Regions from separate parts of the Oceanobacter antarcticus genome, predicted to be linked through region 2. Evidence: predicted binding sites of a transcription regulator. Region 2 holds the regulator's gene; each other region holds the start of a gene.
The links. Region 2 encodes FNR, which switches genes on or off when oxygen is low (the NO sensors DNR and NnrR bind a similar motif). Its sites were predicted from a motif close to TTGATNTANATCAA; they were not measured.
Positions count from the first base shown of each region.

Region 1: a site for FNR is predicted at 1,126-1,139, ahead of WG929_RS01725 (DUF427 domain-containing protein). Genes of this name have one in related genera too.
Region 3: a site for FNR is predicted at 1,643-1,656, ahead of WG929_RS09535 (HP1242/YdcH family protein). Genes of this name have one in related genera too.
Region 4: a site for FNR is predicted at 1,421-1,434, ahead of WG929_RS06125 (bacteriohemerythrin). Genes of this name have one in related genera too.

Region 1 is NZ_JBBKTX010000002.1:27,766-30,879, reverse strand. Features, by position in the region: gene uca (urea carboxylase) at 1-907, shown strand, start outside; gene WG929_RS01725 (DUF427 domain-containing protein) at 1,197-1,622, shown strand; gene WG929_RS01720 (enoyl-CoA hydratase/isomerase family protein) at 1,723-2,475, shown strand; gene WG929_RS01715 (sensor domain-containing diguanylate cyclase) at 2,499-3,114, opposite strand, start outside.
Region 2 is NZ_JBBKTX010000002.1:148,047-151,160, forward strand. Features, by position in the region: gene ttcA (tRNA 2-thiocytidine(32) synthetase TtcA) at 10-861, opposite strand; gene fnr (fumarate/nitrate reduction transcriptional regulator Fnr) at 1,099-1,869, opposite strand; gene WG929_RS02315 (sulfite exporter TauE/SafE family protein) at 1,990-2,646, opposite strand; gene ccoS (cbb3-type cytochrome oxidase assembly protein CcoS) at 2,643-2,879, opposite strand; gene WG929_RS02325 (heavy metal translocating P-type ATPase) at 2,926-3,114, opposite strand, start outside.
Region 3 is NZ_JBBKTX010000010.1:49,539-52,652, forward strand. Features, by position in the region: gene WG929_RS09525 (MotA/TolQ/ExbB proton channel family protein) at 52-555, shown strand; gene tadA (tRNA adenosine(34) deaminase TadA) at 601-1,203, shown strand; gene WG929_RS09535 (HP1242/YdcH family protein) at 1,338-1,589, opposite strand; gene WG929_RS09540 (group II intron maturase-specific domain-containing protein) at 1,740-2,102, shown strand; gene WG929_RS09545 (MFS transporter) at 2,013-3,114, opposite strand, start outside.
Region 4 is NZ_JBBKTX010000006.1:25,653-28,766, reverse strand. Features, by position in the region: gene WG929_RS06135 (TrkH family potassium uptake protein) at 1-61, shown strand, start outside; gene rlmF (23S rRNA (adenine(1618)-N(6))-methyltransferase RlmF) at 104-1,138, opposite strand; gene WG929_RS06125 (bacteriohemerythrin) at 1,572-2,042, shown strand; gene WG929_RS06120 (glutathione S-transferase family protein) at 2,210-2,839, opposite strand.

The DNA.
Region 1 (3,114 bases), 120 kb from region 2:
GGTATGCCGACTGGCAGCCGAGAAGTACATGCAATCTGTGCGCGCCGATGCCCCCTGGTGCCCGGACAACATCGAATTTATTCGGCGAATTAACGGCCTGGATTCGATTCAGGAGGTGAAAGACATCGTCTTCAACGCCAGTTATCTGGTGATGGGCCTGGGGGACGTTTATCTCGGTGCCCCGGTAGCAACACCGGTTGACCCATGCCATCGATTGGTTACCACCAAATACAACCCGGCCCGTACCTGGACGGCGGAAAACTCCGTCGGTATTGGCGGTGCTTACATGTGTATTTATGGCATGGAAGGCCCAGGTGGCTACCAGTTTGTCGGCCGTACCCTGCAAATGTGGAACCGCTACAAACAAACCAGGGAATTCACTCAGCCCTGGTTGCTGCGCTTCTTTGATCAGGTACGCTTCTACGAAGTCAGCCACGACGAACTCACCGACATTCGCCAGCAGTTTCCCCACGGCCAATACCCGATCAGGATTGAAGAAACCACATTCAACCTCAGCCAGTATGAAGCTTTTCTGGCGCAACAATCGTCCGGCATCAGTGCATTCCAGCGCGAACGCCAGAAAGCCTTCCAACACGAACTGGAAGACTGGAAACGTACCGGCCGCTTCAATTACGACAGTGAACCAGCTGCCACCGAACAGAAAGACGAACGCCCGTTAGCAGACGGTGAATTCAGCGTTGAAAGCCACATCGCCGGTAACGTCTGGCAATGTCTGGTAAAACCCGGCGATCTGGTGGCAGCCAACCAGCCGCTACTGATTCTGGAATCGATGAAAATGGAAATAGAAGTCTCCAGCCATCAAGCGGGTACCGTAGTGGAAGTAGTCAAGCAAGCCGGGCAAGGTGTCGCACCGGGCAGCCTGTTGGTGGTATTGATGAAAAATTAAGAACTTACTGGTACTGGCTCCTGCGCGTCTGCATGGAGCCCAGGTTGAAGCCCTGATCCGCTGAGCCTGCCAGGGGGCCTTCTCAATGATAGCCACGACTCCACCACTCTCTCGTCATACAAACCAACGGTGGAGACCCCTCCCTCGTGTGGGAGTAAGACCCTTGGCATCACACGTCGTACCCTGCTGTTCATCTTTGGTAAAATCATGCACTAATCTTGATGTAGGCCATTCGGGCACAGCATTATTTCCGTTTAACTGTCGTGGTTCCCAGACATGGATGCTTACTATGACCACCCCCGAAGGCACACAACCTGTTCAACAAAATCACCTATGGCAACACCCTCCGCAACTGCCACTGCGATCCCTGCAGGGCAGCTTCCAGATCACTTCCCATGGTTCAAGTATACCCATCGCCAAGAGCCATAAGCTGTTTCAGACATACCACGCGAGTAATAATACCGACACGGATACGTCTAATCCCTCTCTCATCGCCTGGTATTTACCACTTGATGATTTACGTCCCGACGTCCTCCTGCCATCAGGCAATATTTTTCAGTGCCGAATCCAGGGAGATTGTTGGTTGTTTAATCTACAAATCTGTGATCGATCTCTGTGTGATAGCGCCTGGATGTATGTTGAAAACGATTTGGGCACTGGCGTTAACGGACTGGTGGGTCTGGATGCAAGTCTATTCAGCATGGAGATTTGCTAACCCTGGCATTCTTGATGGCGGTACCGGAATCAGGCACAATCATGTGAATAAAAATACACAGTGAATATATTTTAATTCACAGATATAGGAATCACATCGCATGTTTGAGGATCTTCTGTACAGCCAGGACAAGGGCATTGCCTTGTTACAACTCAATCGACCGGGAGTATTGAATGCTATCCGGGTGCAGACCTATCTGGATCTGATTGCAGCACTGACTGCCGCAGAGCAGGATGAACAGGTTAATGTGATTGTATTAAGCGGGTCTGCCACGGCTTTTTCTGCCGGGAACGATCTCAGTGATTTGCTGCCTGGTGGTAATCTGTTCGCCGTCAAAGAAGGGGTCGCGGGTATTTTCCATACCCTGGCAGCCTTGACAAAACCACTGATTGTCGCACAAGAAGGTGTTGCTATTGGTATTGGTGCCAATATTCTGTTACACGCCGATCTTGCGTATGCGGGTAAAAGTACCCGTTACTCATTGCCCTTTGCCAAAATTGGCGTTACCTCTGAAGGTGCCTGCTCGGTTTTACTGGCTGAAGCCGTTGGCCCGAAAGTGGCGGCTGAATTATTACTGAGCGGACGTTTTTTCAGCGCCAGCGAAGCACAGCAATGGGGACTGTTAAACCAGGTCACCGAAGACGGTGAAGCCTTGGATAACGCCCTGGCGATAGCCCGACAAATTAGCAAGAACTCTCAAGGTTCTATCCGGGCGATCAAGCGATTGGCAAAGGAAGAAGGGCATGTCGAGCGGGTAGACCGTGCTGTTGCTATAGAAATGCAGCTGTTTGCTGAGCTGCTACAAACAGAAGAAACCCAGTTACGTATCAAGCAAGTGCTGAGCAAGCAATAACGTCAGCTGGTTGGTCGCGGGGGTTAAAGCAAGGCCCCATCATCGTTGCGAGGGGCGATCAATCGAACCCCTACTCGATTACGCCCTGAGCGTTTGGCATCGTAGAGGCCCTGATCAGCCCGATCAATAATAGGCTCGTAATGTTTTTCCGCCATCGAGCTGGCGATACCGAAGCTGGCGGTCAGGTGTTCAATCACAGGGAAGTGATGATTAAAAATTTCCACTCGCAGCTTTTCGGCAAGCTGCCTGGCCCCCACCAGATCGGTCATCGGACAGACAATAACAAACTCTTCCCCGCCCCAGCGTCCGACAATATCGATCTTGCGAATAAACTCCAGCAGCAATATAGCCAGCTCCACGATGACCTGGTCACCGACCGGGTGGCCATGGGTGTCATTAACGTTTTTAAAGTGATCGATATCCAGCATAACAATACTGAACGGGTGTCCAGAACGGTTGCTACGCTCCACTTCGCAGGTGAGTACTTCATCCAGCTTACGGCGATTATACAAACCCGTCAGGCGATCGGTAATCGCCAATCGCTCCAGTATTTCGGTCTCTTTACGTCGGACTTTCTCTCGGGTTTCCGAATCTACCAGCGCCTGGGTTTTCTGTTCCAGCTGGCTGCTCATACGATTA
Region 2 (3,114 bases):
TGGCTGACGCTATTCGATCGTTACAATATCCAGCCGCGTGGCCAGGTGTGACTGGTCTTGCTGCTTTTGCAGGTTAACAAAGTCGAACAGGTTAAGATCTCCCAGTTGTGAGGGGGCTATGTTACAGATGGCTGCGAAGATGTTGTCACTGCGGCCTGGTTGGATTTTTTCCCACTCCTGCAGCATGTTTTTGACGTTTTGACGTTGCATGTTTTCCTGCGACCCACAGAGGTTGCAAGGAATGATCGGAAATTCCCGCGCTGCTGCAAACGCCTCGATATCCTTTTCCTTGCAGTAGGCCAGCGGACGGATCAGTACGTGCTTCTTGTCGTCGCTGAGTAATTTGGGTGGCATGGCTTTGAGCTTGCCGCCATAAAACATATTCAGGAACAGAGTTTCGATAATATCGTCGCGGTGATGTCCGAGGGCAATTTTGTTGGCACCAATGTGTTCGGCAAAGCCGTACAGGGTACCGCGCCGCAAGCGTGAGCACAGACCGCAAGTGGTTTTGCCTTCCGGAATAATATCCATGACGACGCTGTAGGTGTCTTTTTCGACAATATGGAAGGGCACATCCAGCTTGCTCAGGTAATCCGGCAGAACATGCTCAGGAAAGCCCGGCTGTTTCTGATCCATATTGACTGCGATCAGTTCAAAGTTAACCGGGGCGCTTTTCTGCAAGCTCATCAATATGTCGAGCATGGTGTAGGAGTCTTTGCCTCCCGACAGACACACCATGATCTTGTCGCCTTCCTCGATCATGCAATAGTCTTCGATGGCCTTGCCGACATGACGGCGCAAACGTTTTTGCAGTTTGTTGAATTCGAGTCGTTCTTTGCGATCGATGACGTCGGCAGTCATGCTGGGAAACTCCTGGATGTTCTGATATGGAACACGGACTAAAAATCAGGCGGCGAATTCTAGCGAATAGATTGGCTGTCGTCAGCAAGAGTTGCTGTGCTGAATATCCGATTCAGCCGAGCTATGGCTGACAGGGAAGGTTGTTAAAGGTCAGCGTGTGGGATACTGCGGAGCAGTAGCAGCCACATATGTCCGGTGTTTTGCCGAACGGTTGCGGGCTGCCTGCTGCTACTCGGTTTATTCTGTGGTGGCCGTGTCGTCGCATTCGAGATGAGCACTTAGGCCCGCCATCTCATAAAGACTGTTCATGTCCAACACAATGATTTCCTTGCCCTGGGTTTCGATCAGCGCATTTTTCTGGAAGCGGGTAAATACCCGGCTAATGGTTTCAACCGCGAGACCAAGATAATTGCTGATGTCGACCCTGGACATGGGCAGCCGGAAGTGGGTCGCGCTGAAACCGCGGCGGGCGTAGCGGTTGGAAATATCCAGTAAAAAGGAGGCCACACGTTCTTCAGCGTTCTTTTTGCTTAACAGCAGCATCATGTTCTGGTCGTGGCGAATCTCATTACCCATGGTACGCATCAGCTGTTTACGCAGATCGGGTAATTCGTCGGTGAGATTTTCCAACTGGTGCACCGGAATTTCACATACGGTGGTTGTTTCCAGTGCCTTGGCAGTGAGTGGGTAATCACCGGCATCGTAACCCGCTAACCCAATCAGTTCGCTGGCGAGGTGAAAGCCGGTGATCTGTTCTTCGCCATTACTGGCCAGGGTATAGGTTTTCAGGGCACCAGTACGTACTGCAAATACCGACTGGAAGTCATCCCCTTGCTGGAATAACAGCTGGCCTTTCTGAATGGGTCGGCCACGGCGAATGATATCGTCAAGTCGCTCCATATCACTGTCGCTGAGCGATAGTGGCAGACACAGAGCGTTCAGGGAGCAAGTCTGGCAGTGGGGCTGATTGCCGCGCAAGGGGGGATGTGCAACTTGGTTTGTTTTCATTGAGCTCACCGTGTCTGGTTTTCCGTGACAAACGGAACAACTGTTTTCCATTAGTTTTCGTATGGTCTTAGCTCACAGGGTGACTGTCAAGACATTGGTCAAGGTATTACAGTTGGCTGACTATAGCCAGATGGCCGCTGCGGTCCACAATCCATAACTGATGAGCAAAAGTCCGGCGATGCGACGGCTGATGTTGTGATTGAGTAATCGATTGAGGCTGCTGGCGGCGAGGCCGCTGGCAAACAGGGCTGGCAGTGTGCCCAGTCCGAAACAGGCCATGGCCAGTGCCCCCTTGAGTGGATCGCCATTAGCGGCCACCCAGCTTAATGTACTGTAGACCAGGCCACAGGGAAGCCATCCCCACAGCAATCCGAGACGAAATCGGCTGCTGACTGATTGTTGTGCCAGTAATGGTTTGGTGGCGGGCTGTAGCAGACGCCACAGGTGCTGACCGAGCTGTTCAATCCGGGTCAGCCAGCTTGCCCAGCGCGCGATGTAGAGTCCCATCAGCATTAGCATCACGGCAGCCAGTGTGCGTAATACCAGCGTCAGCAGGTCATTCAGTTGCTGCAGCCATAAGCCAAGTACAGAGACTATCAGCCCAGCCACTACGTAGCTGGTGATTCGTCCGCCATTAAAAGCCAAGGCGGTTAGTAGTGGTTGATGCTGTGAGCGACTGCCAATGGCTGCCGCAATACCGCCACACATGACCAGGCAATGACTGGAACCAAACAAGCCCAGCAGTAATGCGGTGAGCAGTGACAGTGGTTCAATCACGACAATTTGTCAGGTGATGTGGCGTCTGCAGCTGCAGGCGGTGGGGTGATTGTTGTTGACGGCGGTTTGTCAGCGCTGGCCGTCGTTTCCTCGGGGTCGTCATCAAAGAGAATTTTGTGGGCTGGCGACTCCAGATCATCAAACTGACCGCTACGTACTGCCCAGAAAAAAATCAGGGTGGCGATACTGATCAGGACGATCGAGAGTGGAACAAGTATGTAGATAATATCCATGTTATGTCCGTTATGCTGGGCAAGTGGCTGCCGTTATAACCCGGCATTATACCTGCGGGGGGCCATCGGCTGCATCCGGTTTGGATACCCGGGACAGCCTTAGGGCGTTACTGACCACCAACAGGGAACTGAACGACATGCCGATGGCTGCTGCCCAGGGGGGAATGTAACCTGCGGCCGCTACTGGCAGGGCAAGCAGGTTGTAAAGCAGTGCCCAGCCAATATTCTGGTATAT
Region 3 (3,114 bases), on a different contig from region 2:
CGAAAAGAGATAATCTGATTACTTCAAATAAACGCCGGAGCATATTGGGCGATGGAAGAAGTAATCCTGTTTCTGGAACGCGGTGGCGAGGTGGTGTACCCCATTATGGGGGTGATCTTTTTGCTCTGGGCCTATCTGATCGAACGTATTTTGTATGTATTTGCTGTGCATCCGAGACGTCGTTCGGCAGCGTTGCAGGAATGGCAAGCACGTAACAACAAGCATAGCTGGGCATCGCAACAAATCCATCAGGAGCTGATTGCCAATCTGACGATGGGACTGGACTCGGGATTCAGCACCATTCGGATGTTTATTGCCATCTGTCCGCTTTTGGGTTTGTTAGGCACCGTGACTGGCATGATTGAAGTGTTTGATGTGATGGTACAAATGGGAGCGGGTAGCCCCAAGCCCATGGCAGCAGGTATCTCCAAAGCTATTCTGTCGACCGTTGCCGGGATGGTGGGGGCGATCAGTGGTTTATTGGCACAAACCGTATTAAAACGGGTTTTTGAAAGCGAAAAGCGTCATTTCAAAACGGCACTGGCTTTCGATTGAGTGGCGGTTATCATGCCGCCCATTTTAGTGGGTGGATAGATATAGATGTTGCCACAGCAGATAATTACCAGGGATGAACAAGCCATGGCGCTGGCGCTGGCGCTGGCGCAAGAAGCGGCTGATGACGGCGAAGTACCTGTTGGGGCTGTCGTGGTGCTGGATGGCAAAGTGATAGGCCGTGGACGTAACCGCCAGATTACCGATCTGGATCCAAGTGCCCATGCCGAAATGCTGGCCGTACGTGAAGCGGCCGCCGCCATCGGTAATTACCGCCTCAGTGGTGCTTGTCTTTATGTCACGCTGGAACCGTGCACCATGTGTTATGGCTTGTTGGTTCACAGTCGTATTGAGCGTCTGGTGTATGGGGCGTTTGAACCCAAAGCCGGTGCTGTTCACAGTGCGATGCAGTTACCCACCCATCCTGTTTTTAATCATACTTTCCAGATTGAGAGCGGTGTACTGGCCGAAGCCTGTGGCCAGATGTTGTCAGCTTTTTTTGCTGAACGCCGAGCCGCCCGTAAACGGCTGCGAGCATTGACCCGGCTATCGACTGCAGCAGACGATGGGGTCGATACTGATTCTGCCCAAGCAGGAAGCAATAAACCTTGTCAGTCTTTGGAAATACCCGGGCGGGATCACGAAACATAAGCACGTCAAACCAGGATCAGTAAAACCAGAGTCAGTAAAACTAAAAACGCCTCGCAAGTGCGAGGCGTCAAACGGTCGTTGAAAAGTGTTTTTACACTGCCTTCAGCAACTACTGGTGACCTTTTCCAGTGATATCAGGAGTTGGCAGCGGCTTGGTTCAGCATGGCATAGAGCTCGTCTTTCAGAACAACGCGGCGCACTTTCAATTGCTCAAGGCGCTCATCCGATGCCGCTTCTTTTTGTTCTTCAATATGGCGCACTTCCTTGTCCAGCTCATCGTATTCATCGAACAGCTTGGCAAAATGACGGTCAGTCATTTTCAAATCACGAATCTGCTCGCTCAGTTCAGGAAAATCATGGTGCAGGTCATGGGCTTCGATGGACATGTATCTCTCCTTGGTAAGTACGTTCAGAATAACGTACCCAATGGGGGTTAGGCTTGATGCAGGTCAGACTCAGGTAGCGCAGACTGGTTCGGTTTGTTTAGCCAGAACAGTGATTCAATAGATGCCCCATTAGATGTTAACTACTAGCGAATGAGATCTTCAAAACCAGTCAGTATATTTAGGGGCTGGATTAATTACTTTGGTATTGCCAACTGCTATCAGCTTTGCGTGGATCTAGATCATTGGATCAGGCGTAGCATTCGAATGGCTTACTGGCGACAGTGGCGAAAACCACGCACTCAAGTAAGAAGCCTGATGAGATTGGGTGTTCATGTACAGGCGGCCGAGCCAGTGGATTTTGTATCTCTCGGGGTTGGTCAGTTATCCGCACTGTCGTGGGCCAGACCGTCTGCTTGCAGCCGATTATGGGCCAGTTTTTTTGATCAGGGTTTCATTCATCCGGGACGCCATCACATACAGCCCGATCAGCCCGGTAGCAGCAATCAGTTGTGAGCAAAGTAATAGACTACCGGCTGTTAGAAGAGCACTGATTGCCAGTGGTGCTGCAGCCTGGCCAGAATCGGAAACCAGTTTCCAGACCCCCATAAAGCGGGCGCGTCCGGTGGCTGGTGCAAAGTCAGAACCCAATACCATCACCAGGCCAGCACTGACGCCGTTGGCAAAGCCGATGAGTAGGGCGCTGAGTAGCAGGCTCAGGTAGCTGTCTGCCCAGCCGAGGGCGGCCAGTCCGCATGCAAACAGCAACAGGCTGGGTGCGGCGGCGGCCTTGCGTCCCCAGCGATCCATAATAATGCCCGCTGGAATAAACATCAGGCTGTCCATCAGGGCGGCAGCGGCGACCACCAGGCCGATCTCGGCGACTGAAAGCCCGATGGCATTACCCGCCAGTGGCAATAATACCACTCGGCCAGCACGCATGAATTGCAGCGAAATCATCGCCAATCCGGCACTGAGAAACGCCTGACGGTGATCTGTCAGCACCTGAATAATGGCAATAAAGCTGTGGGGTGTGCGATCGGCTTCTGGCTCACCACGGTCGGCCGACAAAAACACAATCAGTAACGACAGCAGGCATAACAGTACCAACACCAAAAAAGTTGCCTGGTAGCCAAACTTGACCGCCGCAAGGCCGCCCAGTGCCGGGCCTAACAGGGAGCCAACGCGCATGGCTCCAGCCATCAGTGAGATGGCCCGGCCCCGTTGGTGAACCGGGGCGCGGGTGGTGACGTACGATTGTCTGCCGATCAGTGAAAATGACATGCCCATCCCGGCGATCACACCGCCCAGTCCCAGCAATAATGGCACATCGGTCAGCGTCATCAGGCCGTAGCCGACAACGTAGGCGGCAGCGCCGAGCATCAGGCAAATCTTGTCGCCCCAGCGTCCAGCGACGATACCGGCGGGAATATCCCCTGCCAGCTGGCCAATTCCTCGGGTTGCCAGCATCAGGGCAGCGATGGAGGGGCTGTACCCGAGTTCGAGTACGTACAGCGGCAGCAGTACC
Region 4 (3,114 bases), on a different contig from region 2:
TGGACGGTTGGAGTATTTTACGGTGTTTGCACTGCTATCACCCAGGCTGTGGCGAGCGTGAGCCCGGCGTAGGAAATATATCTGGCCTGACTCCGGGCTCGCTTCACCCTTTACTCTGCCAGCGCATTTGCCGCCAGATTTTTTGTTGTTCGGCGTTGAGAAAACTCCAGGCGATAAAACGACTGCTTTTCTGCCCCTGCGTCATGGTGATGACCTGTTGCTGTACTGCACCGACGTCACGCAGCACTTTCTCCAGTGCTGGCAAGGCCGCCTGCCGTGATACCAGCGAAGTAAACCAGTACACCTGACTGGCGTATTGTCGGCTTTCTTGCATCATGCGGCTGACAAAGCTCACTTCACCGCCTGCGCACCACAGCTCGTTACTCTGGCCGCCGAAGTTCAAGGGTGTCTCTGCGTTCAACGCTGTGCTGTCGGGCTGTTGGTCATCCCACTTGCCGAGATTTTTCCACTTGCGTTGATTGCCACGGGCCATCTGCTCGGGCGACTCATGGAAGGGTGGGTTGCACAGCGTCAGGTCGAGAAATTCCTTGCCCTGCAACACATGCTGAAAGTAACACTGGCTGTCAGGCTGCTGCCGCAGGCTGATAGCGGGTTGCAACGCAGGATTGGCAGCCAGAATGCGTTGTGCGGATGCCAGCGACAGCGGATCGATATCAGCCGCAATAAATTGCCAGCCATACTCACTGTTGCCGATCAGCGGATAAATGCAGTTAGCGCCACAGCCGATATCCATTACCCGAATGCGCTTGCCCGCAGGTTGCTTGCCACCATTGGCGGCTGCCAGTAAATCTGCCAGATTATGGATGTAGTCCGCTCGACCGGGTATGGGAGGACAGAGGTAGCCGTCAGGAATATCCCAACCATCAATCTGATACCAGTGTCGCAGCAATGCCCGGTTCAGCGCCTTGATGGCCTGCGGATTGGTAAAGTCGATGGAATGATTGCCCTTCGGGGTTGGCCGAATAAAATCACCCAGCTCCGGACTGACGGCCATGAGCGCCTCAAAATCATAACGCTGCTGATGACGGTTGCGAGGATGCAGCCCGGCTGCCGTGCTCTGGACACGGGGGGCTGACGGTTTGCTGTTGGCAGAACGGGAAAACGACTTTTGGGACATAACAACTCTTGCGTATCGGGCGTGCAGCGAAAAACAGCGGGCAGTATAAAGACCATTGGCGAGAGGGGACAGCACAGCCGCCGATGTGTTGTGGTTCACTGTGCACTAACGCCAGTTACCTGCCTCTCTCGTGGGTGTTCAAGTGTTGCGGTTATTATCTGAATTCAGGTGTGAATTCAGATATCCAACAGACTATAAGCCGGATTGTCGGTCTAACGGTCAATCGTGGGCTTTTTGTCCTGACATATTGGCTCCAATCGACCAATTGATATGGAAGCAGATATGATCTGAATCATTATTCCGGTGTGTCGCGAAGCTACAATCGTTGCCTTGTTTATGGGGCTATCAGCCTCGTTCTGTACGGGCCGGTGTCATACTGTGTTATTTGGTGTGGTATTAGCGGGGCGTATTTCTGCGATTATTGGAGGTGGTCGTGAGCTATTTTATCTGGGATTCCACATATGACATTGGCGTTGATATTATCGATCGCCAGCATCGGCGTATCGCGGACTATATTAACGATTTACACCATGCGATTGAAAATAATGACGTGGAGGAAGTCTATAGCGTTATGGAGCGGCTGAAAGATTATACTTTTGACCATTTCAGTTTTGAGGAACAACTGATGGAGCGGGCCGGGTATCCACTGTTGGCAGCCCATTTACAGGTACACCGGCGATTTTCTGCGCAGGTCGAGGAGCTGAGTGTGCAGCTTTATGGCGGTACAGACCCGATGAGTGTTGCACGCAAGGTACGTACCGGACTGATGCGCTGGCTGTTGCAGCATATCAAGGACGAAGATCAAAATTATGCAGAGCTGGTGCGCAAGTCATTACGTAAGGAAAGTGGCTGGGTAAGCGCTACCCTGAAACGTATTTTCGGATCGGTCGATCATCCTGTCTGATCCGGATGCGCGCCAGGGTGCGTCTACAAATGTGCGCTCCGGCTTCCGGCAGTCATGGATGATACGGCTGGCGCGGAGCTGGTTGCTCCGGCCAGGCTTTGTCTGAGTAGAGAACGACAAGTTAAGAACCAGGCAAGCCAGTCAAAAACAGGGCAGATAATGCCGCGTTACAGTTGCCGATACCCTTCTTCCATCAGCACCCGCTGCACAACCGGGCGACGAGCCATGGCCTCGTAGTGAGCCTGACAGGCGTCCGGCAGCGTCATTTCCAGGCGCTTGGCCCAGAATTCGTTATAAAACAGCGCGGCATCTACTATAGAAAACTGGTCATAAAACAGTGCTCCGGCAGATGCTTCCAGCCATTGGGCAGCTTGATGAAAACCCTTCTGCACCAGTGTTCGACCCTGGCGTTCAATGGTGTCGCGATCATCGGCGTGTAGCAGGTAGCGGTCGGGTGTGAAAATACGGGTAAAGCCATGGCCATGCAGGGTGCCGACCAGATAATTGAGTCGATCCAGAGCCACGGCCTGAGCGGTTAGATCTTCCGGTAATAATTGTTTTTTCGGCCAGCGCTGGGCCAGCCACCAGGCAATGGCGGCAAAATCAGTCAGGGCGGTGCCATCGTCCAGCACCAGTGTGGGAATTGTGCCTTTCGGATTAATCGCCAGATACTCCGGTTTCTGGCCATCTCCGGCTGGCAGATTCAGCACGTGGGCGCTGAACACCAGCTCCAGCTCTTCCATCAGAATATGAATACCTGTCGAGCAGGAGCCTGGGGTCATATAGAGCGTCATCATGAGGGGTTATCTCTTCATCAAAGGCGTTGTTTTGTTTATCTCGGTACTGCAAATTGATAACCAATCACTTCACGCTGTCATCTCGTCAGGTGGCCGCAGGCAACCAGCGCTGTGGGCGTTATCAGGGTGCTTAGGTGCTGTCGCAAACCCGACAAGCCAGACTGTGGCCAAGGTTTTGTCGGGTTTCAGCCGAGTGGCTGGGTGGTATAACCCCCCCACGGCTGGTGACGATTCGCTTGATCAGCGGCGGCAACGGCAGGGAACGGGGATTGCAA